Regions from separate parts of the Pseudarthrobacter sp. HLT1-7 genome, predicted to be linked through region 1. Evidence: predicted binding sites of a transcription regulator. Region 1 holds the regulator's gene; the other holds the start of a gene.
What was found. Region 1 encodes HspR, which represses chaperone genes until heat shock. Its sites were predicted from a motif close to AAGTTGAGTCNNNNNGACTCAACTT; they were not measured.

Region 1 (15,816 bases):
TGAGCGGCCCCAGCGGGTCCCGCCTTGCCACGAACGCCCTCGATCTCGTGTCCACGATGCTGCACTCGGAACTGGACATGTCCCCGGACCGGATGAGGCCCCAGGCCCTCCTGGCGGCATCCGTCCGCGAGTACATCGACGCCAACCTGGCTGATCCGCTGCTCTCGCCCGCTTCCATCGCAGCGGCCCATTTCATCTCCACGCGGCACCTGCACAACGTCTTCCATGAATCCGGGACCACCGTGGCGAGCTGGATCCGGACCCAACGGCTGGAAGGAGCGCGCCGAGAGCTGCGGGATCCGCTCCTGGCCGGCATGTCCGTCGGAGCCGTGGCCGGGCGTTGGGGTTTCCTGGATGCGGCCCACTTCAGCCGCTCCTTCCGTGACGCCTTCGGCGAATCCCCCAGCGACTGGCGGCGCGGCGCCTAGAACGGCCCGCTCCCGCGGTGACGGCAGGTGCTGTCAGCGCCCGTCGTTAACCCCGCGAGCTGGAATGTTAGAAAAGGCGGTGCCGGATTTACCCGGCACCGCCCCCTTCTACCCTTAGGGCCCGCTGCTAGACGGGGACTCCTGCCCGCTCTGCCCTGCGTTCCACGCCGACTTCCACCAGCACGCCGGCCGCAAACAATATGGGCACCGCGATCAGCAGGCCCACGGCCGTTTCGGCACTGCCGCCGATCAATGCCGTGAAGTTGCTGACCACGAGGAACAGAACCCAGCCGAGCAGCAACGTGGCAAATATCGGTGCCACCCTGGTCTGCCAGACCTGGCCGGCCACCTTTTCGCGCCGGAAATACGCGACGACGGCAAGGGAGCACAGGATATACAAGACCAGGAGCGCCGCCACGGCCAGTCCGCTGAACCAGGAGAAGAGGGTCAGGACAGGATCAAGGGACAGCAAGGCAAACGGCGCCACGAGCAGGAGTGCGATCAGTGTCTGGATCCGCGCGGCGGCGGCGGGGGCCCGGTGCCGGTTAGTGCGGGCCACGGCACCGGGCATGGACCCGCGCAGGGCCAGCGAATGGAGGTAACGATTGATGCCGTTGTGGAAGGCGATGATGCCGGCCAGCAGGGACGACACGAGCAGGACGCCCGTGGCTATTCCGGCCCAGGGCCCGAACAGCTCCACCATCGGCGTCAATACGAAGGAGGTGGAATCTCCCGATTCGAGGGCTGCGCCCGCGGCATCAATGACGTGAGAGGGGCCGTAGTAGCTGACCAGCATCCACGAAATGAAGGAGAAGAACACCGAGATGACCCCCACCGAAAGGTACGTGGCACGGGCTACCGTGCGTTGGGCGTCCTTGGCCTCGGCCGAGTAGATGGCCGTGGATTCGAAGCCAAACATGGAGGCGACTGCGAACATGATGGCGACGCCCGGGGCACCGGTGGCGATCGCCGCGGGAGAAAAGGACGCCGCCAGGCTGATTCCTTCCGGTCCGCCGCCCCGCAACAGCACGGTGAACCCGAACATGAGCAGGATGGCGACCTCCAGGCCCACGAGCAACGCCAGGACCCGCGCCCCGAGTTGAATGTTGAGAGATCCCAGCACCTGCACGCCCGCCATGGTGACCACGGCCAGCAGCCACCAGGGAACCACGATGCCGGCGGAACCGAGGAGCCCCGAGAACGCCGCGCCGTACAGCCCATACATCGCAGCCTGGACCGTGCTGTACGCGAGGAGCGCGAGCCACGCGGCTCCCGCTCCGGTCTTGCGCCCAAAGGCCGCCGTCACGTAGGCGTAGAAGGCGCCATGGGCCTGGATCTTGCGGCTCATTGCAACAAACCCTACGGCGAAGATCACAATGACAATGCCCACCACGAGGTATGCCCCGGGCGCTCCGGGACCGTTGCCGAGGGCTGCGGCCAGCGGTGATGCCCCGACGATTCCGGTCAACGGCGCCTGGGCGGACAGAACAAAGAAGAGGATGCCCATAACGCCGACGCTGCCGGCGCGCAGCGCGGTGGAGTGCTCCGTGCGGGAACTTGCTTCCGCGGTCCGGGACTCGGAATTTGAAATACTCATCGGATCCTTCTTAACGGTCATGAGCCTGGGAAATAGCTGTCTGAGAAATCGAGGTGGTTTGCACCGTGCAATCCAGCATGGCAGGTGACGCCGGTCACTTTTTTGTCGATCAGCGATCGGTTGTTGTTCCTCAGCGCAGCGGCATACTAGGCCGTCGCGATCCTTCGCAATGGGTCAACTTCAGTTCGCGCAAAGACAAGACTGCGCGTCCCGCACCGGGGGACACTCGGACATGACAGTACGGCCGCTCTGGGACCATCCTGTGCCGCGCGCAGTGCTTCAAGTACGCAGTGCTTCAATAGCCCAGTGCCTCAACTACTCGATGTGGAGTACAACCATGGAAACCTACGACGCCCTTCTGGCTGCGATTACCCCGGCTACCGGCCAGATCCGGACCATCCTCGACCCCGCCACCGGTCAAGCGGTCGGCGAAGCGCCCGTCCACACCGTCCAGGACCTCGAACAGGCCATCGCCGCCGCAGCGGCTGCGCAGCCGGCCTGGGCCGCGCTGGGGCACGACGCCCGCAGCGCCGCACTGCTCAAGGCCGCCGACGCCGTCGAACGCTCCACTGAGGAGCTAGCCCGCCTCCTCTCCCGCGAACAGGGCAAGCCGCTCAACGGGCCAAACGCCCGCTTTGAGGTAGGCGCCTGCGCCGCCTGGCTCCGCGCGGCCGCCGCCACGCCCCTGGACCCGGAAACCGTGGTGGACGACGGCGAGACCCGCGCCGAGCTGCACTACCGGCCCATCGGCGTCGTCGGGGCGATCGGGCCCTGGAACTGGCCCATGATGATCACCGTCTGGCAGATCGCCCCCGCCCTGCGGATGGGCAACGCCGTGGTAGTCAAACCCTCGGAATTCACGCCGCTGAGTGTCCTGGCCCTTGTCCATGTCCTGAACCAGGAACTCCCCGAGGGCCTCCTGTCCGTGGTCGCGGGCGGCCGCGAGGTTGGCGAGGCCCTGGCCGGACACCCTGCGATCGGCAAGGTCATGTTCACCGGCTCCACCGCCACCGGCAAAGCGATCATCAAGTCCTCCGCGGACACTGTCAAGCGCCTCACCCTGGAACTGGGCGGCAACGACGCCGGTATCGTGCTGCCCGACGCTGATCCGAAGTCGATCGCCGAGGGCCTGTTCTGGGGCGCGTTCATCAACACCGGCCAGACCTGCGCCGCGCTCAAGCGCCTCTACGTCCATAGCGACATCTACGACGCCGTCTGCGAAGAACTCACCGCGGTCGCCGCCGCCATGCCCATGGGCAACGGTCTCGACGAAGCCAATGTCCTGGGCCCGCTGCAGAACAGGCAGCAGTTCGACATCGTGGCACGGCTGGTTGAGGCCGCCCGCGACTCCGGGGCCAAGATTCTCCTCGGTGGGAACCCGGACACGGACCGGCCCGGCTACTTCTACCCTGCAACCCTGGTTGCCGACATCGCCAACGACAATCCTCTCGTGGCCGAGGAACAGTTCGGTCCCGCCCTGCCCATCATCCGCTACAGCACGGTGGACGAGGCAGTTACCATGGCCAACGCCCTCGACGTCGGACTCGGCGCCTCGGTCTGGTCCTCCGATCAGGCCGCGGCCCGCAAGGTCGCGGCCCGGATCCAGGCCGGCACCGTGTGGATTAACAAGCACGGCGCCGTGGACCCACGGGTCCCCTTCGGCGGTGCCAAGCAATCCGGCTATGGCCTGGAATTCGGCGTCGAGGGACTTAAAGCCCTCGGCGTGCCGCAGGTCATCAACGGCTAGGCCTGTCGGGGGCATCTAGCGACGAGGGAGGCCGGAGGGAGTTCGCCCCGGCCGCGGGAAACCTGCCTGACGCGTCGAAGCAGCTTTTCGCTTCGAATAAGGGTTGGCGACGCGCGAACGGTACAGCGCTACGGGTATACCCGTAGCGCTGTACCGTTTACGCGTCATGGGACGCTTTCCGCAGCGGAATCGGCCTGAGCAATGGATCTGGACGGGGGTATGGGCGGGAGCGTCACCACTCCATCGGCAGGATGCCCGCGCCGGCGCCTAGCCCGCGTGATCCTGGAATTCGGGGGCACGGCTGCCTGCCCGCAGGAGGGGCGCGAAGAACGCGCCGAGCTCTGCCGTCGCCGTCAGCGGCAGAACGTCAGCCACGTACTGGTCCGGCCGCACCACCACCACAACACCTCCGCGGTCGAGGCCGCGCAGTTCAAAGATGTCCGCCGCCGCATCGATGGCGTAGACCTTCTCGAGACAGGTGAGCCGGAACGGCCCCACTTGAGGCTTGAATGCGGCCGGGACGGCTCCGATGTCGATACTCGTATGGTCCTGCTGGTAGATGACCTTAATGTCGAACCACGCGTCTCGGTCGGCCCGTTCGGGGGTGGCGGCGAGCGGGGATTCCGGCGAGCTGGCGATCCACTCAGCCAGGTCCGCGGCCGGCGACGGTGCCGCCGCCTGTTGTTGCGGCGCTGCCCCGTCGGCGAAGACGTAGATGCGCCAGCGGCCGTCCGCCGCGGCCTGATGGCCTAGCTGCACCGGGTTTGCATCGCAGACCCGCACAACGGGCGCGGACTTGAACCGCTTGCCGATGATGAAGCCGGCGGCCAGCTCCTGGTGGACAGGCGCAGCGATGAGCATGGACGGGGCGTATTGGGTCATGAAGCCGGCGGGGAACTCGGCGGTACTCACGTAGAAGTCCTCGAGTTCGGAGGGACTTTCGAACTCCTCGGGCCTCTTCGCCATGAGCGTCGACCACTCCTTGTCGAAGTCGATGAGGTTCTTCGCGATGACCTGGCGCTCGGCCGAATACGTTGACAGGAGGCTCTCCGGGCTGCGGCCCTCAAGCACGTGTCCCAGCTTCCAGGCCAGGTTGAAGCCGTCCTGCATGGAGACGTTCATTCCCTGGCCCGCCTTGGCGCTGTGCGTGTGGCAGGCGTCGCCGGTGATGAATACGCGCGGCGTGCGGATGCCGCGCTGGTCCGGGAGGACGTCGTCGAACCGGTCAGTGAGGCGGTGTCCAACCTCGTACACGCTGTGCCAGGCAACGTCGCGCACGTCGAGCGTGTAGGGGTGGAGGATGTTGTTCGCCTTGGCGATGATCTGCCCAATCGTTGTGCTGCGCACGGCGCCGGCGTCGTCCTGCGGGACCTCGCCAAGGTCGACGTACATGCGGAAGAGGTGGCCGCCCTCGCGGGGAATCAGGAGGATACTGCCGCCCGCGCCGGACTGGATGGCGCACTTCGTGCGGATGTCCGGGAAATCGGTGACGGCGAGGACGTCCATGACGCCCCAGGCGTGGTTGGCCTTGTCGCCGGCGAGCGTGCAGCCGATCGATTCCCGCACCTTGCTCCGCGCGCCGTCCGCGCCGACGACGTACTTAGCATGGACAACGCGCTCCCGGCCCTCGTCGGGGCCGGCCGTGTGGAGGAGTGTGACGGTGACGGGGTACTCCCCCTCGTCGGCGACCTCAAGGCTGCGGAACTCCAGGCCGTAGTCCGGCGACATGCGGGTGGGCGAGTTAGCCATGAACTCGCCGAAATAGTCCAGGACGCGGGCCTGGTTGACGATCAGGTGCGGAAATTCGCTGACGCCGGTCGCGTCGTCGACAGCCCGGGCGGCACGGACGATGCGGGAAGGGTCCGCGGGGTCCGGCTTCCAGAAGGCCATTTCGGTGATGCGGTAAGCCTCGGCGATGATCCTCTCGGCGAAGCCGAAAGCCTGGAAAGTCTCGACACTCCGGGCCTGGATGCCGTCGGCCTGGCCGATGGCGAGCCTACCGCTGCGGCGCTCCACGATCCGCGTCGTGACGCCCGGGAACTGGGACAGCTGTGCGGCCGTGAGCATGCCTGCGGGCCCGGTGCCCACGACGAGCACGTCGACCTCGTCAGGAAGTTGCGCGGACCGATCGATGCCGACGCCGGCGGCCGGCTGGACTCGCGGGTCACCGGATACGTAACCGTAGTGGTGGAACTGCACGGGCTTTCCTCACTTCGCTGTGTGGCGGCCTGTTGCCGTAGTTGTGTTCGATAATAGAACGACGTGTTCGATAATTGAAAACTACCGTAATCCGAAATTCTACGGCAGGTATGACGCGGGTTACAAGTGCCTTGAGAACTGCCGCAACCATGGGTCGCCGGTCGACAGTTCCCGGTCGACAGAATCCGTTCGCCACGGCAGAGAACATCAACGCGGGGTCACTTAGCGCCGGTAAAGCCCCTCCGGATGGGCTCGAAGTGACCCCGCGTTGCAGGTCTGAGGTCGCCGCCATGATCAGGATGGAGGGCTAGGCCAGCGTCGCGAACACGGTGGAGGCCCCATAATGGCGGCGGGACCGGGGCAGACCGCGACCGCGGGCAGCCACCAAGGGGACCGGGCCCGGGGAAAGGTCGAAGGGAACGGTCAGCCCTGCGGGAGTTCAAAGCCCGTCCCGCGCGGCCTCCACACCACAAGGGCCTGGGAGCGGGCCCGGGGGCGCTTTCCACGGGCCAGGCTGACGACGTCGCCCGCCGTTCCAGCCGCAAAAATACGGGCGTCCACGGCCCGCGGCCGGCGCTGCAGTTCCTCGGTCAGTTCAATGACCCGGCCCTGCAAGGCCGTCACCTGGTTTTCGAGCTGGAGGATCCGCTTGATACCTTCGAGCGAGACGCCCTCATGGGAGAGCCGCTGCACCTCGCGTAGCATATTTACATCCCGCTGCGAATACCGTCGGGACTTTCCCGGCGCACGGCTGGGCGAGACAATGCCGAGCCGGTCGTACTGCCGCAGCGTCTGGGGGTGCATATCCGCCAGTTGCGCGGCGACGGAGATGACAAAGATCGGCTGGTCGAAGTCGAATTCGATGCCCATGGCGCTAGCCCGTTCCTAGAGCCGCGCCCTGGCTGCCAGTTCGGCGCGGACGTCCTCGCCGGCGGTGGCGGCCGCGAAGGCTTTGACGGCTTCCTCAGCTTCCTTGCCCAGCTTCCGCGGGACGGCGACGTCGATGGTCACCAGGAGGTCGCCGGTGGCCTTGGCGTGCTTGATGCCGCGGCCCTTGACCCGGAGCGTGCGGCCCGACGGTGTGCCGGCCGGAACACGGACCCTGACCTTGTCGCCGTCGATGGTCGGGACCTCGATATCGGCTCCCAGGGCGGCCTCCGGGAAGGTGACCGGAACGTGGATGCGCAGGTTGTCGCCGTCGCGGACGTAGAAATCGTGCGGCTTCACCGAGACCGTCACCATAAGGTCCCCGTTGCCTGCCGGGCCGAACTGGCCTTTGCCGCGGACACGGACCTTCTGGCCGTCCTTGATGCCGGCCGGGACGCGCACATCGATGACTTCGCCGTCCGGTTCACGCAGGCCGATGGTGGTTCCGCGGATGGAGCCTGCGAAGGAGATGCTGGTGGACGCGGTGCGGTCCGCACCCTTTTGCGGAGCGCGCTGGAACGACTGGCCGCCGCCGAATCCACCGCCGGCCCCGGCGCCGCCGAACAAATCGGCGAACTCGGGCGGAATCCCGCCGGAGGTGCTGAACCCGCCGGGTTGGCGGCCCGCGTTGCCGGTGAAGAGGCCGCCGAAGAGGTCTTCGAAGCCGGCGCCGCCACCCGCGCCGCCGCTTCCGCCGGGCGCGAAGCGGGCGCCGCCGCCCATGGCCCGGACGGCGTCGTACTGCTGGCGCTCATCGGCATCGGAAAGCACGGAATAGGCCTCGGAGATGTCCTTGAATTTCCGCTCCGAAGCGGCATCCCCCGCGTTGGTGTCCGGGTGGTGCTGCCGCGCGAGCTTCCGGTAAGCCTTTTTGATGTCGGCTCCGGAAGCGTCTTTGGCGATGCCAAGGATCTTGTAAAAGTCCTTGTCCACCCAGTCCTGGCTAGCCAATGGCGTTTCCTTTCAAATCTGTGTGCCGAGGTGACAGTTCACGCCCATGTTTGTTCGAAACATGGGCGCGAACTGTCACTTCGATGAGGTAATGCTAGGCCGGGACGGCCACAATGACCTGTGCTGCGCGGAGCACGCGGTCACCGGACTTGTAGCCCGATCGCAAAACCTGGCTGACGGTGTCGATCTCGACGTCCGCGCCGGGCTGCTGGATGAGAGCCTCATGGATCGTGGGATCGAACTCCACGCCGGTCTCATCGATGCGCACGAGGCCGTACGTCTTCACCGCATTCTCCAGCTTGGCCGCGATCGCAGCGAACGGGCCGTCCGTGAGGTCGCCGTGCTGACGGGCGGCGTCGACGTCGTCCAGGACCGGGAGCAGGGAGTTCAGGACGCCGATGACGGCCATCTCCCCCGCCACGGCACGGTCGCGTTCAACCCGCTTGCGGTAGTTGACGTACTCGGCCTGCAGGCGGCGGAGATCGTTCTTGAGCTCCTCCGCCTCGGCCGGGTCGACTCCCTGAGCCACGGACTCCGCGGCCGGCACCTCAGCGCTGTTGAGGATGTCCTCCACCTGGGACAGGGCGTCCCCTGAGTCGGCACTTTCCTGGTCCGGATGGCTTTCCTGGTCCGGGTGGCGGGCCTTGCCGGTCTCCGGATCAACCTTGCGGTTGTCGTGGATGATCGGCTTCTGCGGCTCGTTTGCCCGCTGTTCAGCGTCCCGCCGGTCCTCGGAAGAACCGTGCTCTTCTTCGTTACCGTGATGCGGCATGATTACTTCTTCTCGTCTTCGTCAACAATCTCGGCGTCGACGATGTCCTCGTCGGCCCCGGCCGCCTGCTCCCCGGCCGGTGCACCCTGGGCGCCGGCGGCACCGTCGGGGGAACCGGGCTGGGCGTAGATGGCCTCGCCGAGCTTGGTCTGCGAAGCCTGCAGCTTCTCAAACGCGGTCTTCACGGCTGCGTCATCGGTGCCTTCAAGTGCGGCCTTGAGGGCGTCGACGTCGGCCTGGACCTCGGTCTTGACCTCGTCCGGCAGCTTGTCGGAGTTGTCGGCGATCAGCTTGTCCACGGAGTAGGCGAGCTGCTCGGCAGTGTTACGGGTGTCGGCTGCCTCGCGGCGGGCCTTATCCTCTGCTGCGTGCTCCTCGGCGTCCTTGACCATGCGGTCGATGTCTTCCTTGGAGAGGCTGGAACCGCCCGTGATGGTCATGGACTGCTCCTTGCCGGTGCCCTTGTCCTTCGCGGAGACATGCACGATGCCGTTGGCGTCGATATCGAAGGTGACCTCGACCTGCGGGACGCCGCGCGGAGCCGGGGCGATACCGGTCAGCTCGAAGGTGCCCAGCGGCTTATTGTCGCGGGTGAACTCGCGTTCGCCCTGGAAGACCTGGATCGACACGGAGGGCTGGTTGTCATCCGCCGTGGTGAAGGTCTCGCTCCGCTTGGTGGGGATGGCCGTGTTGCGCTCGATCAGGTGCGTCATGATGCCGCCCTTGGTTTCGATGCCGAGGGACAGCGGGGTGACGTCGATCAGCAGGACGTCCTTGCGCTCGCCCTTCAGGACACCGGCCTGCAGGGCGGCGCCGACGGCGACCACCTCGTCCGGGTTGACGCCCTTGTTCGGCTCCTTGCCGCCGGCGAGCTCCTTGACCAGGTCATAGACTGCCGGCATCCGGGTGGAACCGCCGACGAGCACGATGTGGTCGATCTCGGAGAGCTTGATGCCGGCTTCCTTGATGACATCGTGGAACGGCTTCTTTGTGCGCTCCAGCAGGTCCTTGGTGAGTTCCTGGAACTTCGCACGGGTCAGCTGCTCGTCCAGGTGGACCGGGCCGTCGGGGGTGACGGAGAGGTACTGGAGCGAGACGTTGGTGCTGGTGGAGGAGGAGAGTTCCTTCTTGGCCTGCTCAGCTGCTTCACGCAGGCGCTGCAGGGCGATCTTGTCCTTGGACAGGTCGATGCCCTTGACCTTGAGCTGGTTCAGCAGGAAGTCGACGACGCGCTGGTCCCAGTCGTCGCCGCCGAGGCGGTTGTCGCCGGCGGTGGAGCGGACCTGGATGGTGGAGAAGTTGTCTTCGTCCTTGCCCACCTCGAGCAGGGAGACGTCGAAGGTTCCGCCGCCGAGGTCGAAGACGAGGATGAGTTCGTCTTCCTTGCCCTTGTCCAGGCCGTAGGCCAGTGCGGCCGCGGTGGGCTCGTTGACGATGCGCAGCACCTTCAGGCCGGCAATTTCGCCGGCTTCCTTGGTGGCCTGGCGCTCGGCGTCGTTGAAGTACGCGGGGACGGTGATCACGGCATCCGTGACCTTCTCACCCAGGTAGGACTCGGCGTCGTTCTTGAGCTTCATCAGAATGCGTGCGGAGATTTCCTGCGCGGTGTATTTCTTGTCGTCGATAGCGACGGACCAGTCGGTGCCCATGTGGCGCTTGACGGAGGCGATGGTGCGGTCAATGTTGTTGACGGCCTGGCGCTTGGCGATCTCACCGACCAGCACTTCGCCGGTCTTGGAGAAGGCAACAACCGACGGCGTGGTGCGGCCACCCTCGGCGTTGGCAATAACGGTGGGCTCGCCACCTTCGAGAACGGAGACGACGGAGTTGGTTGTTCCGAGGTCAATACCTACTGCACGTGACATGTATTGCTTCCTTCTTTTCTTGGAAACTTGCTGGCTCCGGTGCCGGGCTACGGCCCGGTGATCGAACTGCTGCCCGGGGTGGGACCTGCCGAGATCGGTGCTCGCCCAGTCATTGAGCGATCTGCACTCAACCTTACCCAGGCAGCAGCCGAAGTCAATTCAAAGTTGAGTCGCGAACGCTCAACCTTGGATTTTGGGCAACCTTGAAGGCGTCTCGGCAGGCCAGCTTCCCCGCAATGGCGCGCGGAGGCACCGTCACATGTGGCAGTTTCGCTGTGCGCGAAGTCCCCGCCTAGCGGTCCCCGCGGGGCGCTTCACCGGCAGATCCCGCCGCGCCGTAGTCGCCTTCCTTGTACTCGCCCTCCTCGACGGCGGCAGGCGTCCCGTCCACCGCGGTCTCGCCGACGGTGCCGGCTTTGCCGTAGTCACCTTCGGGGTAGTCGCCTTCAGCATCGCCGACGGCGGTCCCGCCGGCCACGCCCGCGGCGCCGTAGTCACCCTCCGGGTATTCGCCTTCCTCTGCGGCAGCAGAATTTTCGCCGGTGGCGCCCGCTGAGCCGTAGTCGCCCGCGACATACTGCCCCTCGGCGACTTCGGTTGCGGCCTCTTTGGGTTCGGCGACTTCGGCTGCGGCCTCTTTGGGTTCGGCCTCTACGCCTACAACGTGGGCTGCCGTTCGATCGGACTCTCTGTTTTCAGACATGGATGGATCCTCCCTGGAAGCATCGGGCGCGCCCGTGCGGACGCAGTCGCAGTCTACCCAGCCCCACTGGGAGGCAACAGGGGGTGGGACACTCACTGCCGACGCCGGATGGCGGAGGCGCTGCAACGCCCATTCGCCACGAATGGCCGCAATGACGATCCCCATGGAGGCCATTTGCGTCAAATGGGCGCTCCCCGCGCGGGATGACGACGGCGGCGTGCAGGGAAAGCGCCGCCCGTGACGGAGTCACACGCCTGCGGGGCAGCCCGGGCAGCCGGCGCCGCTCAAGGAAGCAGCCGCCGCCACCGCGGCCTGGTGGGGGGACCAGGGACGGTGACAGCGGCTGCGGCTTGGGGTGGGGTCCTGCTTAGCGGATTCCGGCGTCCGCGGCTTGCTGCGCCTCGGCGGCGGGCAGGGCGCGGGCACGGCCATCAGTCTCCGGACGGCCCAGCTTGCTCGGCCACCACAGCCGCGGGCCGATGTCGTAAGCCAGGGCCGGCACCAGCAGGGAGCGGACCAGCACGGTGTCCAGCAGCACGCCGAAGGCCACGATGAAGGCCAACTGCACCAGGAACATGATTGGAATGACACCCAGCGCCGCGAAGGTCGCCGCGAGGACCACGCCGGCGGAGGTGATGACGCCGCCGGTGACGCCCAGGCCGCGCAGAATGCCGGGCCGGGTGCCGTGCTTCAGGGATTCCTCCCGGACCCGGCTCATCAGGAAGATGTTGTAGTCCACGCCCAGCGCCACGAGGAAGACGAAGCCGAAGAGTGGCACCGTGGCGTCCGCTCCCGGGAAGCCGAAGAAGTTGTTGAAGACCACTGCGGAGACACCCATGGCCGCACCGTAGGAGAGGACCACCGAGGCGACCAGCAGGACCGGAGCCAGCACGGAGCGCAGCAGCAGCATCAGGATCACCAGGATCACGGCAAGGACCACCGGAATGATGGTCACCAGGTCGCGCTGGGCGGTGGTGTTGGTGTCCAGCGCCGTGGCGGTCACGCCGCCCACGAGGGCGCCGGCGTCGACCTTCTTCAGCTCCTGCCGGAGGGACACGACAACGTTTTCCGCCTCGTTGGAGTCCGCGGCGGAGTTCAGCGTCGCGTTGATCAGCACTTTGCCGTCCCGCACGCCCGGGGTGGTCGGAGCGCCCGGGTTAGCGGGGGCACCGGGGCTACCCGGGGCACCCGGAGCGCCCGGGGCCGACGCTGCACCGGTGACGATAGGGGCGCCGCCGTCGGCCAGCAGGAAGGCATCCCCGACGCCGTCGCTTGCCTTGACCGCGTCCAGCACCTCCCGGGCTTTCGCCTCATCCGCGACGATCACGGCGGGGCTGCCTGACCCGGCGTCAAAGTGCCGTGCCAGCGCGTCCTGGCCATCGACGGCGTTGGAGGCTGTCAGGATAACGTCCGTTTGCGGGACGCCGTTGGCCCTGAGCTGGAGGACGCCGCCCGAGGCCACCAGGAGCAGGAGCACTGAAGCCACCCAGACCGTGCGGGGCCGGCGTGCAACGAGGGAGCCCGTGGCGTGCCACAGGCCCTTCTGGCCCTCCAGGCCCGTGACCAGTTCAGGTTCGCGTTCCGTTTCGGGGAGGAGCTTGGGGCGGAACGGCCAGAAGGCGACGCGGCCCAGCAGCGCCATCATGGCAGGCAACAGGGTCAAAGCCGCAAAAAGGGAGCACAGTATGCCGGCAGCCGCTACAGGGCCGAGGGCCTTGTTGGAGTTGAGATCGGAAAACAGCAGGCAGAGCAGGGCAATGATGACAGTGGCACCGGAGGCCAGGATGGGCTCCCAGGAGCCCTTCCAGGCGGTCATCGCTGCGGTTGTCCGGTTGGTGGTGTGCGTCAGGGCCTCGCGGAACCGCGCCACATACAGCAAGGCGTAGTCGGTTGCCGCCCCGATGACCAGGATCGAGAGGATTCCCTGGCTTTGGCCGTTGAGCTGGATCCAGCCGAGCTTCGCCATGCCGAAAACCAGCAGGATAGCGGCGCACAGGGCAAAGACGGAGGTGAACAGCACGGCGATCGGCAGCAGCAGCGAGCGGTAGACCACCAGCAGGATCAGGAACACCGCACCAAGGGCCACCAGCAGCAGAATCCCGTCAATGCCGGCGAAGGCGCTGACCAGGTCAGCCGTCAGCCCGGCCGGGCCGGTCACGTAGGTCTGCATTCCCTCCGGCGCGGAGGCCGTCACCTCGTCGCGGAGCTCCTTGACAACCTCCTTGACCTCATCGGAGGAGTCGATGGGCACCACAAACTGGACCGCTTTCGAATCCTCCGAGGGGATGGGGCCGATCACGGTACTGCCGGCTTTCAAAGCCTCCAGCTTGCCTTTGAGCGCGGCAGCTTCGCCGAGTTGGGCTGGCGTAAAGGCGGAACCGCTCTCGATCACAATGACAGCCGGGATCTCCTTGGAGTCCCGGAATTTGGCCTGCCACTCCTGCGCTGCAGTGGCTTCTGCCCCGGCGGGCAAGAATGACGCCTGGTCGTTGGAGGAGACCTCTTCCAGCCGGCCGAAGGTAGGCCCGCCGATACCGGCGATGGCCAGCCAGGTCACCACCAGTAAGACGGGAACCAGCCAGCGCAGCCAGAACGGGACGCGGGCGGTGGTGCTGGAGGTCTTGTTCATGGTTCCTTCTGGTTCTTGCCTCGGAGGGGTAGAATTGAGTCCATCATAGACTATCTCGACAATGGAGATAACCCGGATGTGCTTAATTTTCCGGAAGTGTCTCGGGACCGCCCCGGCTCCATTTGAGCCAGGTGCTGCAGTAAACTCCGGAAAGCGCCGGTTATGCCGGCGCCTCCGGTAGTTGCGGGTAGTTTCCCGAAGGCCGTGGTCCAGGGAAGGAAAGGAGTCCGAGTGTCAGCTGAAGCATCCGGGCGCCCCGGCCCCGGCGGTCCCCCGCCGCTGGTGCGGATCCTCCAGGAATTCACCCTCGAAGCCAACCGCTACGTCGATTCCGCCGGCGGCCGCAACGACATGCACCGGACCGATCTCAATGCCCTGGCCGTGATCATGAAGTACGCCGCCGGGAACAAGATTGTTACCCCCGGCGTGCTCCGGAAGGAGCTGAACCTTAGCTCGCCTGCGACCACCGCCCTAATCGACCGGCTGCACAGCTCCGGGCATGTTCTCCGTGAACGCAAGGGGTCCGACCGCAGGCAGGTCCAATTACACATGACGCCGAAGGCCTTCCGCGACGGCGGCGCCATGTTCTTCCCGCTGGCCCGCCATATGGGGGCCGCGATGGCAGGGTTCACGCCCGAGGAGCTTGAGATCGCCACCCGCTTCATGACGGCCATGACCGAGGCGACCATCAGCGCAGCGGAGGAGGCAGCCCAGGCGGCGGTACAGGACGCGCCGCAGGACTCGCCGCCCCCCAAAGACTCGCCATAGCTGTCGGTTCGCCGGGCCCGGCGGTAGCGTTTCACCATGAGTGCGCAGCAGCCCGAAGATGTGTACAGCCACGGCCACCACGAGTCGGTGGTCCGCGCGCACGCCTCCCGGACGGCGGAGAACTCCGCGGCGTTTGTGATCCCGTACCTCACCACCGGGGTTTCCGTGCTCGACGTCGGCTGCGGTCCGGGCAGCATCACGTGCGATTTCGCCGGACTAGTCGCCCCCGGAAAAGTCACGGGGCTGGACCGCTCCCCCGGGATAATCGGCCAGGCGACTGCCCTCGCGGCCGGGCGCGGCGTGCCGAACGCCGAGTTCCTCGCCGGCAACATCTACGACCTCGACTTCGCGGATGAGACGTTCGACGTCGTGCATGCCCACCAGGTGATGCAGCACCTCACGGACCCGGTCGCTGCCCTGCGGGAGATGCGCCGCGTCGCCCGGCCCGGCGGAATCGTGGCCGTGCGCGACGCCGACTTCCACGGCATGAGCTGGTTTCCGGCCATCCCCGAGCTGGACGAATGGATGGAGCTTTACCAGCGGATCGCCCGCCGCAACGGGGCCGAGCCCGATGCAGGCCGCCGTCTGGTGTCGTGGGCACAGTCCGCCGGGTTCACTGACGTCGCCCCCTCAAGCAGCAACTGGCACTATGCCACCGGGCAGCAGCGGCGGTGGCAGGCCCGGGTGTGGGGCGAACGGGTGCTGCACTCGGCCTTCGCGGACCAGGCCCTCGAGTACGGCTTCGCCAACGCCGCCGACCTGGCCCGGATTTCCGCCGGCTGGCACCGCTGGGGCTCCACGGACGACGGCTGGTTCCTGATTCCCAACGGCGAGGTGATCGCCCGGGCCTGAGGCGCTCCCCGGCCCGTTATCCACATAGCCGCTGCCGGCTCTGGAGCCCCGCCGGCGGGGTTCCTAGGATCAGAACATGATCATTCAAGCAGGTTTTGACTTCGAGATACTCGCCCGCCCGTTCATCGTCCAGGGCGGCAAACTTATGCCAAGGCTTGTACTGATCTGCGTGGACGCGGAAATGCGGCTGAGCAGCGTCGACGTCGTAGCAGAAGATTTTGCGGGCTCACTGGCTCCCTTCCGCGATGCAGTCCTGGTGGCGCTGGATGCGGAATACACCAGGTACTTTGCCATCGCCCACCCTGGCAGATTCAGCGAGTACCACTGTTCTGAGCCCATCCTGGACGAGGCACGCGCACTGGAATCGGAGGCAGCCGA
Region 2 (15,816 bases), on a different contig from region 1:
TGTATGCACTGCAGCACCGCGGTCAGGAGTCTGCTGGCATAGCCACCAGCGACGGCAAGCGGATCAGTGTCTACAAGGACATGGGACTCGTATCCCAGGTCTTCGACGAGACCACGCTGAACACCCTGACCGGGCACCTCGCCGTCGGCCACTGCCGCTACTCCACCACCGGCGCCAGCCACTGGGCCAACGCCCAGCCCACCCTGGGCGCGACGGCGACGGGCACCGTGGCCCTGGCCCACAACGGCAACCTGACCAACACCGCCGAGCTCAAGGCCATGATCATGGACCGCAACGGCGGCCACCTCAGCGGCGAGATGAAGCAGGGCAACACCTCAGACACGGCCCTTGTCACCGCGCTGCTGGAGGGCGAAGAGGGCAAGTCCCTCGAACAGAGCGCCATGGAGCTGCTGCCCAGGATCAAGGGCGGCTTCTGCTTTGTCTTTATGGACGAAGGCACCCTCTACGCGGCCCGCGACACGTACGGCATCCGCCCGCTGTGCCTGGGCCGGCTGGAGCGCGGCTGGGTGGTCGCCTCCGAGCAGTCCGCCCTCGCCACCGTCGGCGCCAGCTTTATCCGCGAAATCGAACCCGGCGAGTTTATCGCGATCGACGAGGACGGTGTCCGCTCCCAGCGCTTCGCGGAGGCGACGCCGGCCGGCTGCGTCTTCGAATACGTCTACCTCGCCCGCCCGGACGCCTCTATTGCGGGCCGCTCGGTGTACGAGTCGCGGGTGGAGATGGGCCGCCAGCTGGCCCGCGAAAACACCCAGGAAGCGGACATCGTCATCCCCGTCCCGGAGTCCGGCACCCCCGCGGCCGTGGGCTACGCCGAGGAATCCGGCATCCCCTTCGCGCACGGCTTCGTCAAGAACTCCTATGTGGGCCGCACCTTCATCCAGCCCTCGCAGACCCTGCGCCAGCTCGGCATCCGGCTCAAGCTCAACGCCCTGGAATCTGTGATCCGCGGCAAGCGCGTGGTGGTGGTGGACGACTCGATCGTCCGCGGCAACACCCAGCGCGCCATCGTCCGGATGCTCCGGGAGGCGGGCGCAGCGAGCATCCACATCAAGATCTCCTCCCCGCCGGTCAAGTGGCCGTGCTTCTACGGCATCGATTTCGCCTCCCGCGCTGAGCTGATCGCCAACGGCGCCACCATTGAGGAGATCACCCAGGCCATCGGCGCCGATTCCCTGGCCTACATCTCCGAAGACGGCATGATCGGCGCCACCCAGCAACCGCGTGAACGCCTCTGCACCGCCTGCTTCACGGGCAACTACCCGATCGCGCTGCCGGGTGCGGACAAGCCGGGCAAAAATCTGCTGGAACGCACCGATCTCGGCGGCCTTCCCGCGGCCGGAGACGCCGCCCTCGGCGTCGCGGCCCCGGAAACCGCAGCCGAAGCCGCGGCCGGCATCGCCACCGACGAGGATCCGGCCGGGAAAGCCGGCGCCACCGGCTGCGATCCGGGCCCGGACGCCGAATTCGAGGAACTGCTCACCGACGCCGACCGCGTGATCACGCCCGCCGACCGTGCCGTCGCCTCATACATTGACGCTGATACGTTTGCTGCCGACAAGAAAGAGCCCGTATGACCTCCGCCTCCCCGGCCGCTGACATGAGCGCCGCCCAGAACGCCGCCGGCATCACCTACGCCTCCGCCGGCGTCGACGTCGAAGCGGGCGACCGCGCCGTCGAACTCATGAAGGGCGCCGTTAAGGCGACCCACAACTCCTCGGTGATCGGCGGAGTGGGCGGCTTCGCCGGCCTCTACGACGTCTCGCGGCTGCTCACCTTCAAGCGCCCGCTGCTGGCCACCTCCACAGACGGCGTCGGCACCAAAGTGGCAATCGCGCAGGCCATGGACATCCACGACACCATCGGCTTCGACCTCGTCGGCATGGTGGTCGATGACATCGTGGTGGTGGGCGCCGAGCCGCTGTTCATGACCGACTACATCGCCTGCGGCAAGGTTGTCCCGGAGCGCATCGCGGACATTGTCCGCGGCATCGCCGCCGCCTGCTCCGTCGCCGGCACCGCCCTGGTGGGCGGCGAAACCGCCGAGCACCCGGGCCTGCTGGGTGAGCATGAGTACGACGTCGCCGGTGCCGCCACCGGCGTTGTCGAGGCCGCCGATCTGCTCGGCCCGGACCGTGTCCGCGCCGGCGACGTGATCATCGGCATGGCCTCCTCCGGCCTGCACTCCAACGGCTACTCTCTGGTCCGCCGCGTGATCAACCACGCCGGCTGGGCCCTGGACCGCCAGGTCTCCGAACTCGGCCGCACCCTGGGCGAGGAGCTCCTGGAGCCGACCCGTGTCTACGCCGCCGACTGCCTGGATCTGGCCCGCGCCTTCCCTGTCAACGCATCCCCTGCCACAGGCGGCAAAGCTGTGCACGGCTTCAGCCACGTCACCGGCGGCGGCCTGGCCGCCAACCTGGCCCGCGTCCTGCCGCAGGGCCTGCTGGCCACCGTGGACCGCGCAACCTGGGAACTGCCGGCCATCTTCAAGCTGGTCGCCGAGCTGGGCAACGTCCCGCTCGCAGACCTCGAGCGCACCCTGAACGTGGGCGTGGGCATGGTGGCAATCGTCTCCGCCGACGCCGCCGACGCCGCGGTGAACCGCCTCAACGACCGCGGCCTGCCGGCCTGGATCATGGGCACCGTCGAGGAGAACTCGGATTCGATCTTCAAGACCGGCCCGGACTACACGCAGGGAGCCAAGGGCGTCGACGGCGGGGCCGTCCGGCTGGTCAACGCCTACGCCTGACCCGCCCGCCCCACACCCTCATCGAGTGCTCCGCAACTGCCGTTTAGAACGTCCAGAACGGCAGTTGCGGAGCACTCGATGTGTTTCAGCCTGCGTCGACGCTCGGAGGAGGGGTCGGCTGTCCTGCGTCGTCACGACGGGACGTGGCGGCCGCACCCGTGGTGGTTCCGCTCAGGGTTTCGATGTAGTCCAGCGTTTTGGGACTGACATGCCGCACGCCCGCCAGGGCTTCCCGGAGAACGGTTCTCCCGGCCTGGTCGCCGAGGGCGCCTCGGAGATCGATGACCGTATCGATGCCATGACGCTCGAACACGCGCGTCATGTCCTCTACCTGGGCAAGACGGCCAGGCGAAGGCCAGCTGATAACGTCCGAGAGCTCGCCGGTATCGAGGCGCCTGCGGAATCCGCTGGTGGTGCTTGCATCCGGCCATGCCTCAACCAGAGCGACGACGCGGGGCTTGACGGTCGCATGGTAGTTCTGCCGCCGTTGCAACGTTGCATCGACAATGATGGCCCCGATGTGGTCCCACCCGCGGCTGACTTCAGGAGTGTCGTCGAGGCCATGAGAGTCCATTGCCGCCGGAAGATTGGCGTCATCATTGCTAATAGTCATAAGTGAATACTTCCATGTGCCGGAGGTGGACGTGTGGCTGCGCATCCGAGCAATGCACCGCGTGCACTGGCTGGGCGGCGAATGGCCGGCCGGAAAATCCGACAGCAGAAACCCGCCGTCCACACCCGAAGTGGTGTGGGCCGGCGGGCCTGAAGATCATTGGCCGGCAGTCCCGGGTGGAGCGGGGTGCCGGAATGAAGTGTCTACTAACCTATGCGACGGGAATCTACCTCGTCGTCGTCTTCTTCCACACCGTCCGCGTACTTATCCGCATAAGCCGAATAGTCCGGCTCAGCGGGCTCACTCGGGAAACGGCTCGGTGCCCGGCCTTCTGAGCTCTTGAGCTCACGCTGAAGGGCAGTGTAGTCAGTGTTCGGGGAATAGTACTTAATATCCCGAGCCTGCTTGGTAGCTTTTGCCTTTTGACGGCCGCGCCCCATGGCGTGACCCCCTTTTGTACTCGGACCGGAGGTGGCCACCATTGGTGATCGGTGAGGCCCCGGAATGTTTGGTCAATTTGTCGTAAGCCTAGATTACATGCTTTCTGCTTCAACTGCTCGCCGGGGTAGCCGCCCCGGCAGTATCGCGCCCCCGGCGGCCCCGAACCGCGAGCCGGCGTCCCGCCGTACGGCCGGCATCTTAGATAGAGTTTTATAGTGGACTCCCGGAAACGGGCCCCTCCGCCGGGCGTCCAGCCCCGGCAAAGACGCTCGGAAGTGGTGAATTCTCAGTGACCGAAGAGAACGCAAGGCACGGCGACGCCGGGCTGCCTGAGGTTCCCCGTGCCGGTGAATCCGGCCAGCGGTCCACCGCCGCGGCTGCGCCCGGGGCACCTCCCCGGCCTTCGGCGCCGCCGTCGTCCGCGCCGCCGGTGGTGCCCCCCGCTGTGCCGTCGTCGGCTCCCCTACGGTCCGCCTCCCAGCGTGGCGGCTGGGTTCAACGCCAGGGCCTCGCGAAAGCGGGCGCTGCCGTGGCCGCCGTCGTCGTCCTTGGCGTGCTGATCTGGTGGCTGACTTCACTGGGCGCCGGCACCAAGCCGCCCGCCGCGGACAGCTCCTCCGCCCCCGCCGGAACCTCGACCGCCGCTCCGGCGGGCCGTGGCCCGCTTCCGCTGGAGGGCATCGGCGCCCTGGACTTCCAGCTGGGCGACTGTTTCAAGGACTTTGACCCGGACGCCCCGACGTCCACCGTGGTGGCCTGCGCCAGCGGCCACTCGGCCCAGCTGGTCGCCATTCACAACTACCAGGCCGCGGAGTCGTACCCCGGCCTGACAGCCCTGAAGGACAAGGGCCGCGAGACCTGCCGCGGCGCGCAACTGACTGCCGCGGCCACCAACTACGAGCTGATGCAGCGCAACGCGTACCCGAGCTCCACCAGCTGGGAAAAGGGCGACCGGCGCGTGGACTGCTACGTCACCGCTTCCACCGGGAACGTCATTATGGAGTCGCTGCGTCCCTGAGGGGCCCTACTCCTTGCGGCGCACCGAGAGGCCGCCGCCGGTGGCCGCGCCGCCGTCGGGCCGGTCCGACGCCTGCGCGCCGCCCATGGTGAGTTCCTGCAGGTCCGGGGCGGTATCCACCAGCACCGTGTCCCCGTCTGCGATCCCGCCGGACAGGATGGCCCTGGCCAGCCGGTCGCCGATCTCGCGCTGGACCAGCCGGCGCAGCGGCCGGGCGCCGTAGGCGGGGTCGAAACCGGTCACCGCGAGCCAGGCGCGGGCGCCGTCGGTGACTTCGAGGTTGAGCCGGCGGCCCTTGAGCCGTTCGCCCAGTTCCTTGACGTGTTGCTCCACGATCCGGGACAGTTCCTCGACGTTGAGCGGGTCGAACAGCACCACTTCATCGAGCCGATTGAGGAACTCCGGCTTGAAGGAGGCGTTGACGGCGGCCATAACGGCCGCGCGCTTGGTCTCGGCATCCAGGGTCTGGTCCACCAGGAACTGGCTGCCGAGGTTCGAGGTCAGGACCAGAATCACGTTGCGGAAGTCCACGGTGCGGCCCTGGCCGTCGGTGAGGCGGCCGTCGTCGAGCACCTGCAGCAGGATATCGAAAACCTCCGGGTGGGCCTTCTCCACCTCGTCGAGCAGCACCACGGAGTACGGACGACGGCGGACGGCCTCGGTCAGCTGGCCGCCTTCCTCGTAGCCCACGTAACCGGGCGGGGCACCCACGAGGCGGGCCACGGAGTGCTTCTCGGAGTACTCGGACATGTCGATCCGCACCATGGCCCGTTCGTCGTCGAACAGGAAGTCCGCCAGGGTCTTCGCGAGCTCGGTCTTGCCGACGCCCGTGGGGCCCAGGAACAGGAAGGAGCCGGTGGGGCGGTTGGGATCGCTGATCCCGGCGCGGGCCCGGCGCACGGCGTCGGAGACCGCGGTGACGGCCTGGGTCTGGCCGATCAGCCGCTCGCCCAGGACGTGCTCCATCTCGAGCAGCTTCTGGCTTTCGCCCTGCAGCATGCGCCCGGCGGGGATGCCGGTCCAGGCCGAGATCACCTCGGCAATGTCGTCCGCGGTGACCTCGTCGGCCACCATGGGTTCCTGTCTGGCCCCGCCGCCGGCTACGCGGGCGGACTCCGCCTCGGCAGCCTGGTTCAGCTCGCGTTCCAACGCGGGGAGCTCGCCGTAAAGGATGCGGGAGGCGGCCTCGAGGTCGCCTTCACGCTGGTACTTCTCGGCGGCGGAGCGCAGCTCGTCAATCCGGGCCTTGAGATCGCCGACGTGGTTCAGGCCGGCCTTTTCGGCTTCCCAGCGGGCGTTGAGCGCGGCCAGCAGTTCCTTCTTGTCCGCCATGTCCGCGCGCAGGGCGGCGAGCCGCTCCACGGACGCGGCGTCTTTCTCATTGGCCAGGGCCAGGTCTTCCATGGTCAGCCGGTCCACGGCCCGGCGCAGCTGGTCAATCTCCTCCGGGGCGGAATCGATTTCCATCCGCAGCCTGGAGGCGGCCTCGTCCACGAGGTCGATCGCCTTGTCAGGCAGCTGGCGGCCGGAGATGTAGCGGTTCGAGAGCGTGGCGGCGGCAACCAGTGCGGAGTCGGCGATGGCCACCTTGTGGTGCCCCTCGTAGCGTTCCTTGAGCCCGCGGAGGATGCCGATGGTGTCCTCTACGCTCGGCTCGCCGACGTAGACCTGCTGGAACCGCCGTTCCAGGGCGGGGTCCTTCTCGATGTTTTCACGGTACTCGTCCAGCGTGGTGGCGCCGATGAGGCGGAGTTCGCCGCGGGCCAGCATGGGCTTGAGCATATTGCCGGCGTCCATGGAGCTGTCCCCGGTGGCGCCCGCGCCCACCACCGTGTGGATCTCGTCGATGAAGGTGACAATCTGCCCTTCCGAGCTCTTGATCTCCTCCAGCACGGCCTTAAGCCGTTCCTCGAATTCGCCGCGGTATTTCGCGCCGGCCACCATGGACGCGAGGTCCAGGGCGATCAGGGTCTTGCCGCGCAGGCTTTCGGGCACGTCGCCGGCCACCATCCGCTGGGCAAGGCCCTCGACGACGGCGGTTTTCCCTACGCCGGGTTCGCCGATGATGACGGGGTTGTTCTTGGTACGGCGGCTCAAGACCTGGATGATCCTGCGGATCTCGGCGTCGCGGCCGATCACCGGATCCAGTTTGCCGGAGCGGGCCACCGCGGTGAGGTCGGTGCCGAACTTCTCGAGAGCCTGGAACGTGTTCTCGGGGTCCTGGCTGGTGACCTTACGGTCGCCGCGGACGCCGGGCAGGGCTGCGAGCAGGGCCTCATGGGAGGCGCCGGCGTCGCGCATCAGCTTGCCCACGTTGTCGCTTCCGGCGGAAAGGCCCAGCAGCAGGTGCTCCGTGGAGACGAACGTATCCCCCAGCCGCTCAGCCTCATTCCGGGCATTCTTGATCGCCTGCATGGCGGTCCGGGACAGCTGTGCCTGCTGCACGGAACCGCCCGACGTCGACGGGAGCGCCTTGATGGCGGTGCTCGCCTGCACGCTGACCGAATCCGGATCGGTGCCGGTGGCGCGAAGGAGCGCGACGGCGACACCCTCCCGCTGGTCCATAAGCGCCTTGAGCAGGTGGGCAGGTTCGAGTTGCGCGTTCCCTGCCGTCGAGGCGTTCATGGCGGCGGCCGAGAGAGCCTCCTGGCTCTTGGTGGTGAACTTGGCGTCCAAAGAGAGCTCCTTCCGAGCTGATGTTGATCTCAAAGTTGAGTCTACTCCGCTCAACTCTGCATTTGACCCTTTGGCTCCATGTTTGCCCACAGCGAAACGGCTGTCCAGGACCGGACCGGACCAGGGACCGGACCGGACCAGGGACCGAGCGCCCACCCCCACGGGACATGTCCCGCGCATGCGCGGACCATTGGACATGGTCCCACTATGTCCAGTGCCCGGGCCCAGGAATGGACATGTCCCAACGGATCGGACCGGAAGAATGGGCATGTCCCACTGCGGACCAAGCCCGGACCCAGGAATGGACATGTCCCCAGGGGCGCCCAGCAGGAGTGAGCATGCACCCAGCCGCCACTGATGTGGCGCGGAGTCCTCCATCCCTCCGCCCCGCCACCCCGCTCCGGCCCGCTGCTGAACCTGATTAAGCCAATTCGACGGTCGACTCCCCCAAGGAGCCGCCCGTCGAATGAGTTGGTTGCCGACGTTGGCGCTCCCGGTGCGGGGTAGTCGGGGGAACCGCTCGCACCGGGACGCCATCGTCGCCTTATCTTGTCACACAATTGACAAACTTGTCATAGATACCGACTGTATCTCGTGGGTAGTCTGGAGCCATGGACGAGACCACGGCACCGCACTCCACGAACACCGGCGACACCCCGACCTCCCGCAGCGTCTTTTTGGACAAGGAACACCCCGCAGCCTGGCGTGCCCTCAACGGGCTCGGGCTGAAGGCAAAGGAGGCGGCCGAGGAAGCGGGGCTGGACCGGACTCTGATCGAACTGCTGAACGTCCGGATTTCGCAGATCAACGGCTGCGCCTACTGCCTGGACCTGCACGTGGGCGATGCCGTGACGAACGGCGAATCTGCCCAGCGCCTTGCCGTGCTTCCGGCCTGGCGTGACACGGAGCTCTTCACCGAGAAGGAACGTGCCGCCCTGACACTGGCGGAGGCCGTCACCAATATTTCCGACTCCCATGCCCGCGAGCGCGAAGGGGCCACGGCCCGCAGGCACCTCACGGCCGCGGAATTCTCCGCCGTGAGCTGGCTCGTGATCACCATGAACGCGTTCAACCGGGTCTCAATCGTCAGCCAGCATCCCGTCCGCCAGGACCGCGGGTAGCCCGCCACCGCCCACCACTTCCAGCCGCCGCCCTGACGCCGTCACGCCGGGTAGATGGACACCGCCGCCGCCTTGACCACGAAGTAGACCCGAAGACCGGGCACCAGACCGAGGTCCGCTGACGCCGCCGGCGTCACGTCAGCTGACAACTCGCCGGCGCGGACCCGGATCTGATCCCCGTGTGGCTCAAGATCCGTGACGGTCACCGGGAACGAGTTCCGCGGGCTGCCGTGCGCCTCTGCCAGGAAGACAGATACGGCCGACGGCGGAAACGCCGCCACGCCGGCCTGCCCGGGGACGAGGGGGCCGTCGTGCTGACCGGCGAAGTCGAGGCCTCCGCCGGACCGGATGCCCACGGGCGTCACGGTTCCCGGCACAAGGTTCAACCCGGCCAGTCCGGCGGCAAAGCTGCTGCGCGGGCGCCTGAGCACGTCCCGGGTGGGTCCCTCCTCGGTGATCCGGCCGCCCTCCATCACGATCACGCGGTCCGCGAGCATGTAGGCATCCAGGACATCGTGGGTGACGATAATGGTACGGCGCCCGGCGAGGACCCGCTTCAACAGCCGGCGCAGCCGCGGGGCCGCATGAATGTCCAGGGCCGCCATCGGCTCATCCAGCAGCAGCACCTCCGGATTCGCGGCGAGGGCCCGGGCCACTGCCACACGCTGGGCCTGGCCGCCGGAGAGTTCGCCGGGCCGACGTAGGGCGAGTTCGCCGGCGTCGACCTCGGCGAGCCAGTACCGGGCGGTCTCCCGCGCTTCTGCTGCGGAAATTCCCTTGCTCCTGGGCCCGAAGGCCACGTTTTCGAGCGCGCTCAGGTGCGGAAACAGCAGCGGCTCCTGGGCCAGGAGAGCGGTTCCGCGCCGGTGCGGCGCGGTCCAGGTTTTCTGCCCCGGGCCCAGGTGGAACAGGACCCTGCCATCCACCTCGGCCCGGCCGGTGTCCGGGCGAAGCAGCCCGGCGACCACCGAGAGCAGGGTGGATTTGCCGGCCCCGTTCGGCCCGAGCACGGCAACCGTCTCGGCCGGTCCCAGGCTCAACGAGACCTCGAAGCGGCGGGCGGCGACGACGGCGTCGACAGTGAACGTCATGGTGTCACCCGGACGCGCCGGCTGGCGCCGCGGGCCGCCGCGTGCCTGGATCCTGCGCTGCGGGACCCGGCAGGTGCCGGGCTCCGGTAGGTGAGCCCGACGACGATGACCGCCACGGTGACCAGCAACAGGGAGAGCGCGACGGCGGCGTCGGCGTCGGTCTCCCGCTGCAGATAGATTTCCAGCGGCAGCGTGCGGGTGACGCCCTGGAGGCTGCCGGCGAAGGTGAGGGTGGCCCCGAACTCGCCGAGGCTGCGGGCGAAGGAGAGCACCGCCCCGGAGGCGAGTCCCGGCAGGACCAGCGGCAATGTGACCCGGCGCAGCACCGTGGTGGGGCGCGCACCGAGTGTGGCGGCGACGGCCTCATACCGGCTGCCGGCCGAGCGCAGCGCACCTTCGAGGCTGACCACGAGGAACGGCAGGGCAACGAAGGTCTGGGCCAGCACCACCGCGGTCGTGGAGAAGGCGATCTGGACTCCGGCCACCTCGAGGCTCTGACCCAGCAGTCCCTGCCGGCCGAAGGTGTACAGCAACGCGATGCCGCCCACGACAGGGGGCAGGACGAGCGGCAGCAGCACGAAGGAACGCAGCAGCCGCTGGCCGGGGAAGTGACCCCGGGCCAGCACGAGGGCCAGCGGCACGCCAAACAGCACGCACAGCACGGTACTCGCGGCCGCGGTGCGCAGACTAAGGCCAAGTGCGGTGAGGGACGCTTCCGAGGTGAGCAGCGGGATGAACTGCGCCCAGTTGACTCTGGCCACCATGGCCGCGAGCGGCAGCAGCACAAACAGCGCCCCGACGGCGGCCATGACCGCCACCCAGCGGGGGATCCCGCTGTACGCATGGCCCGCCGCACTGCCCCCGGTCACGGTGTGCCGAATCCGGCGTCGCTGAGAATTTTCCTGCCCCCGGGGCCGGTGACCAAGGCGGTGAAGGCTGCGGCGAGGTCCTTGTTCCTGCTGCTCCGCAGCACGGCGATGGGGTATGTGTTCACGGCCCTGGCCGACTCGGCGAAGGCGATTCCCGTGACTTTGTCCCCGGCTGCCCGGACATCCGTGGCGTAGACCAGACCGGCGTCGGCCTCGCCCGAGGTGACCTTGCCCAGGACATCGGTCACCGAAGACTCCTCGCTGACCGGCTTCAGGGTGACGCCGGCGGCCTTTTCGACCGCCTTCGTAGCGGCGCCGCAGGGAACCTGGGGCGCGCAGATGACAACCTTCACGCCGGGCCCGGCCAGATCCGTGACGCCCCGGATGTCCGCGGGGTTTGACGGCGGCACGGCGATGGCCAGGACGTTGCTGGCGAAGTCCCTGGGTGATCCTTCCACCAGACCCGTATTGCTCAGTTTGGCCATGGTATTCGCATCAGCCGAGGCGAAGACGTCCGCGGGGGCTCCCTGGCCGAGCTGGGTGGCCAGGTCCGAGGAACCGGCGAAGCTGAGCCGCACTGTGGTGCCCGGCTGCGCTTCCTCAAAAGTGGCTGCGAGCGCGGTGAAGGGTGCCTTGAGCGAGGCTGCGGCGAATACGGTGAGCGTCCTGCCGGCGCCGGCCGAGCCCTGCCCCGCCGAACCCTGCCCCGCCGAGCCCTGCCTCACCGAGCCCTGCCCGCCGCAGCCGGCAAGCGCCGCGGCCACAGACACGGCAAGGGCGAGCCCGGCGGTCTTTCCGGTGCGCCTCATACGAGGCCCTTCCCTTTCGGCGTCTCAATGATCACCGTGGTGGCCTTGACGACGGCGGTCGCGACCGAGCCGAGCTCCAGGCCGAGCTCGCGCACGGCCTCGCTGCTCATCAGCGACACAATCCGGAAGGGCCCGCACTGCAGTTCCACTTGGGCCATGACTTTGTCAGCGGTGATCGCGGTGACCAGCCCGACGAAGCGGTTCCGGGCCGAGCTGCCCGCCCTGGCCGGGTCATCCGGCAGCTGGGCCTGTTCCCGGGCGAGCCGGGCGAGCTCCAGACCGTCGACGGCGAGCCGTCCGGCGTCGTCTTTGAGCGGAGTCAGGCTTCCATTCTCGGTCCAGCGGCGGATGGTGTCATCGCTGACGCCCAGAAACCGTGCGGCCTCGGAAACGCGAAAATTAGGCATACGGGAATTCTAACCCGCAGATGCGGACACCATGCGGTCAATTACCCGCACATCCGAATCATGGATAAGGCGCGGCGGTTCGCTGGCGCCGCAGCGCGGGTGCCGACCGCGGCGCGGGTATCCGCTCAGCCGGTCCGGTCGGTGTCGCGTTCCTCTGCCGCGTCATGGGAGGGCAGCCGGTCCAGGACAAGCAGGCGGGTGTCGATTCCGACCGGTTGAGCGCCCGGCCGGCCCAGCAGATAGCCCTGCCCGGCGAGCACGGGCTCCCGGCCGGGGCGGGTACCTGCGGGCTGCAACAGGGCCGTGAGCATAGCCGCTTCTTCGATGCCCTCGGCCACGACCCACCCGCCGGTCTGCCCGACGAACGTCATGGCCGCAGCCACGGTGGCCGCCGATGAAGGGTCCGTGCCGAGCCGGGAGATGACTTCTCCGTCGATCTTGATGATGTCGAACCGGACCAGGGTCAGCGCGCGCAGCCCGGCATTGCTGGCGCCCATGTCATCCAGGGCCAGCCGGAAGCCCCGCGCCTTTGCCCCGGCGAGGGTGCGGATCGGTTCGGGGTGGTCCAGTCCGGCCTGTTCGGTGACTTCCAGGACGACGTCGGCAGGTTCCAGACCTGCCGCGGCCAGCCCGGCGGTGAGATCATCGATGTCCAGGCCGGCCAGGGCGTGGGGGTGGAGGTTCAAAAACAGCAGCCCCTCCCACTGCCGGGCTTTCACCGCGGTGAGTACCGCGCCCCGCGCCCGAGCATCCAGCGCCGCGGCCAGGCCCAGGCGTTCGGCGAGATCGAACGCCTCCTGGGGCCCCTGGATCGGGGAGTCTTTCGGCAACCGCAGCAGCGCCTCGTGGGCCAGCACCACCCCGCGGCGCAGGTCCCAGATCGGCTGGAACGCCACCGCGAGCCTGCCATGGCCCGCCACCAGCGCCGTGAGCGCCTCGACCTTCTCGGCACTGACGGTGTGGCCCGCCGCCATGGACCCAAAGGTAACGCTCTGGCACCGGCCCCGCCGCTTGGCCTCAAAGAGCGCAGCGTCGGCGCGCTCCCACAGTTCCTGCAGCTCCGACGGATCAGCCGGGGTGCTCGAAGCGATACCTGCGCTGAAGGTCACCCCAGCAAACGTCCCGGCCAGAGCTGTCCGGATCCGTTCCAGCACCCGGACCGCGCGGTCCTCGCCGCTGCCGGGCAGGATCACCGCGAACTCGTCCCCGCCCAGCCGGAACGCCGTATCCGAAGCGCGCAACTCCGTAAAAGCAGCTGCCAGACCATGCAGGACACGGTCGCCGTGACTGTGCCCCAGCCGGTCATTGATCTGCTTGAAACCGTCCAGATCGATCAGGGCCAACGTCACCGTTGGGTCCGTCCTGTGGTTCAGCACGGCCTCCAGCGCCGGCCTGAATGGGCGCCGGCCGGCCAGACCAGTCAGCGGATCGGCGTCGGCCTCCCGTTGCGCGCGCAACTGGCGGCGGTGCAAAGCGCGCCCGCCGAAAACGTACGACAACGGAATCGCGATCAACACCGCCAACAGCAGGCCCAACACCTTGCGCAACTGCAGATCCGCGACCAGTTCCGTGACGATGTCCGCTCGCTGGTCGATCTCCAACACCAGCGTGCCCCCCGGCGACGACACCGGCACCAGGAACTCATACCTCCCGATCTCAGTTTTCTCGCCTTCGTCGGCTTCAATCTGCACCATCGCCTCTTTCGTGGACAGCACCTCGGCCAGGTTCCCGGGGCCCGCCTTCTCCGAATCACCCGCACCGGCCCCGCCGTCGGCGCTTGCGATCAGACGGTTCTCCGCGTCGAACAACCCCACATACACCGTGCCGTAGCTGTGCCCGAGATACTCGATTTCACGGTTGACGCTCGCATCCCGCTGTGCCGGGTCCCCGCCCCTGGCGAGCGTTTCCTCGAGACCCGTGGCCAGCGCCTGGTAGCTCCGCAGCGAATCCTGCAGCGCGCGGTCGACGATCTGCTGCCGCGCCACGCCAAACTCCACCAGACCTGCCAGCAGCATCGCCGCGGAGACCGCGAACACCCACCGGACCATAAACGGCAACCGCGCAGGCCAAAAGCCCCGCGGCCTCCCCGCACGCACTCCGCGCCCCGGCGTCCGCACATTGTCAGCGCGTCGCGCCCTCGTAAAAATCCGGTGAATACCCACAACGCCCCCATCACTGAGGAAACAGCCCCAGGCCATTCCGCCAACTCATCGGCGACGGATACCCCCAACATAGCCGGGTAGCGACCTGGATGGGACCCTTGACGGCAGGAACCCGGAGAGACCGCGGCCGATCACCCTCACCTCTCGACCACCCCTCACCTCCTCTGCGGGATCGTCCGGCGAAACGATACGAAATCTGAGGGGGCGTTGCGGGCGGCCTTTTCCCGGGCTGTGAGACGGTTGGTAAGTAGCATGACCATCCGACAGTAGGAGACAGAACAGCATGGCCAGTCCGGAACAGACACCCCCTTGGAACGACAGCCTGGGCCGCGCCAGCATCAGGACCGCTCAGGTCCTGCTGCTGCTGGTTCTCTCTGTGGTAGTGGTCTATGCCCTGATCCAGGTGCGGCTCGTGGTCATTCCGGCATTGCTGGCTTTGATCCTCGCCGCCGCGATCGCACCCTTCGTCCATTGGCTGCGCCGGCGCGGCTGGCCCAGCACCGCCGCCACCACGTTCTCGTTCCTGGTACTCCTGCTGGCGTTCGGCGGCCTCATCACCGGCATCGTCTTCGCCGTCGTCGGCCAGGCCGGAGAACTGGCCAGCAAAGCCACAGAGGGCTTTGACCGGGTGTATGCCTTCGTCCGCACGGGCCCCATCCCGATCGATGACGGACAGATCCAGCAGGCGCGCGACGCCGTCGTCGACTTCGCCACGAGCAGCACCGTCGGCGCGGGCGCCATCTCCGGGCTCAGCGCGGCGGGTAACTTCCTCACCGGCGCCCTGCTCATGGCGGTGATCCTGTTCTTCTTCCTGAAGGACGGCGAGAGCATCTGGGCCTTTGTGCTGCGCGCGTTCAAGGGCAAGAATCTGGTGAAGGCACGCCGCGCCGGGGAGCGGAGCCTCAACGTCCTCGGCGGCTACGTGCGCGGAACCTCCATCGTGGCCCTGGTGGATTCGTTCTTCATCGGCCTGGCGCTTGTGCTCATGGGGGTGCCGCTCGCGCTGCCGCTCGCCGCGCTGACTTTCATCGGCGCTTTCATCCCGCTGATCGGCGCCACCCTGGCGGGCGTCTTCGCTGCGCTTGTTGCACTGGTCGCCAACGGTCCATTCGCGGCCCTGATCGTCATTATCGTGGTGATCGTGGTCAACCAGCTGGAGGGTAACTTCCTTCAGCCCGTTGTTATGGGCCAGGCGCTCAATGTGCACGCCCTGGTCATCCTGCTGGCCCTCACCGCCGGCACCATCCTCGCCGGCATCATCGGCGCGATCCTGGCCGTTCCCCTCGTGGCCGTGGGCTGGGCTGCGATCAAGGCCTGGAACTCAGGGGGGAGCATCACTCCCGAGGCCATCGCGGAGGCCGAGCACGAGACGCGGCTGAATGAAAAGGGCATAGGCGTGCGCTCCAAGCCGCACCGTGCGCGGACCCAGAAGGAAGAGCAGTCCGGCACCGCGGCCGTTGACGCCAGCCAGGGCTGATGGCCGTCTACCTTGATCCTCCGCTCTGGCCGGCGCACGGAACGCACTTCTCGCACCTGATCTCGGATACGTCTCTCGAGGAACTGCACGCCTTCGCTGCCGCGGCCGGTATCCCGGAAAGGGCGTTCGACGGCGACCATTACGACGTCGCCGAGGCCCGGTACAACGGCCTCGTGGCGGCCGGAGCCGTCCCGGTGGAGGGACGGGTCCTGGTCCGCAAGCTGATCGCCAGCGGCCTGCGTATCCCGGCCCGGCGGCGCAGCGGCTCGCTCAAGCTCCCGCTGCTGACCCGCTGGAACAACGTCCTTCCGGGCCACGAAGCACTCTTCCTCGATCTACTGGACCGCTGGGGCGAGGAGCAC

Region 2: a site for HspR is predicted at 7,551-7,575, ahead of clpB (ATP-dependent chaperone ClpB). Genes of this name have one in related genera too.

Annotation. Positions count from the first base shown of each region.
Region 1 covers NZ_JBWZCH010000012.1:84,746-100,561, reverse strand. Annotated here, with positions in the region: gene AC50X6_RS12715 (AraC-like ligand-binding domain-containing protein) at 1-428, shown strand, start outside; gene AC50X6_RS12710 (APC family permease) at 556-2,025, opposite strand; gene AC50X6_RS12705 (aldehyde dehydrogenase family protein) at 2,363-3,772, shown strand; gene AC50X6_RS12700 (FAD-binding monooxygenase) at 4,040-5,971, opposite strand; gene AC50X6_RS12695 (heat shock protein transcriptional repressor HspR) at 6,395-6,841, opposite strand; gene AC50X6_RS12690 (DnaJ C-terminal domain-containing protein) at 6,857-7,849, opposite strand; gene AC50X6_RS12685 (nucleotide exchange factor GrpE) at 7,944-8,621, opposite strand; gene dnaK (molecular chaperone DnaK) at 8,624-10,486, opposite strand; gene AC50X6_RS12675 (hypothetical protein) at 10,779-11,189, opposite strand; gene AC50X6_RS12670 (MMPL family transporter) at 11,557-13,818, opposite strand; gene AC50X6_RS12665 (MarR family winged helix-turn-helix transcriptional regulator) at 14,050-14,586, shown strand; gene AC50X6_RS12660 (methyltransferase domain-containing protein) at 14,623-15,438, shown strand; gene AC50X6_RS12655 (hypothetical protein) at 15,515-15,816, shown strand, end outside.
Region 2 covers NZ_JBWZCH010000016.1:69,225-85,040, forward strand. Annotated here, with positions in the region: gene purF (amidophosphoribosyltransferase) at 1-1,595, shown strand, start outside; gene purM (phosphoribosylformylglycinamidine cyclo-ligase) at 1,592-2,770, shown strand; gene AC50X6_RS14790 (hypothetical protein) at 2,856-3,383, opposite strand; gene AC50X6_RS14795 (DUF3073 domain-containing protein) at 3,590-3,823, opposite strand; gene AC50X6_RS14800 (septum formation family protein) at 4,114-4,842, shown strand; gene clpB (ATP-dependent chaperone ClpB) at 4,849-7,518, opposite strand; gene AC50X6_RS14810 (carboxymuconolactone decarboxylase family protein) at 8,130-8,639, shown strand; gene AC50X6_RS14815 (sulfate/molybdate ABC transporter ATP-binding protein) at 8,681-9,730, opposite strand; gene AC50X6_RS14820 (ABC transporter permease) at 9,727-10,539, opposite strand; gene modA (molybdate ABC transporter substrate-binding protein) at 10,596-11,408, opposite strand; gene AC50X6_RS14830 (TOBE domain-containing protein) at 11,405-11,815, opposite strand; gene AC50X6_RS14835 (EAL domain-containing protein) at 11,941-13,851, opposite strand; gene AC50X6_RS14840 (AI-2E family transporter) at 14,261-15,454, shown strand; gene AC50X6_RS14845 (DUF4031 domain-containing protein) at 15,454-15,816, shown strand, end outside.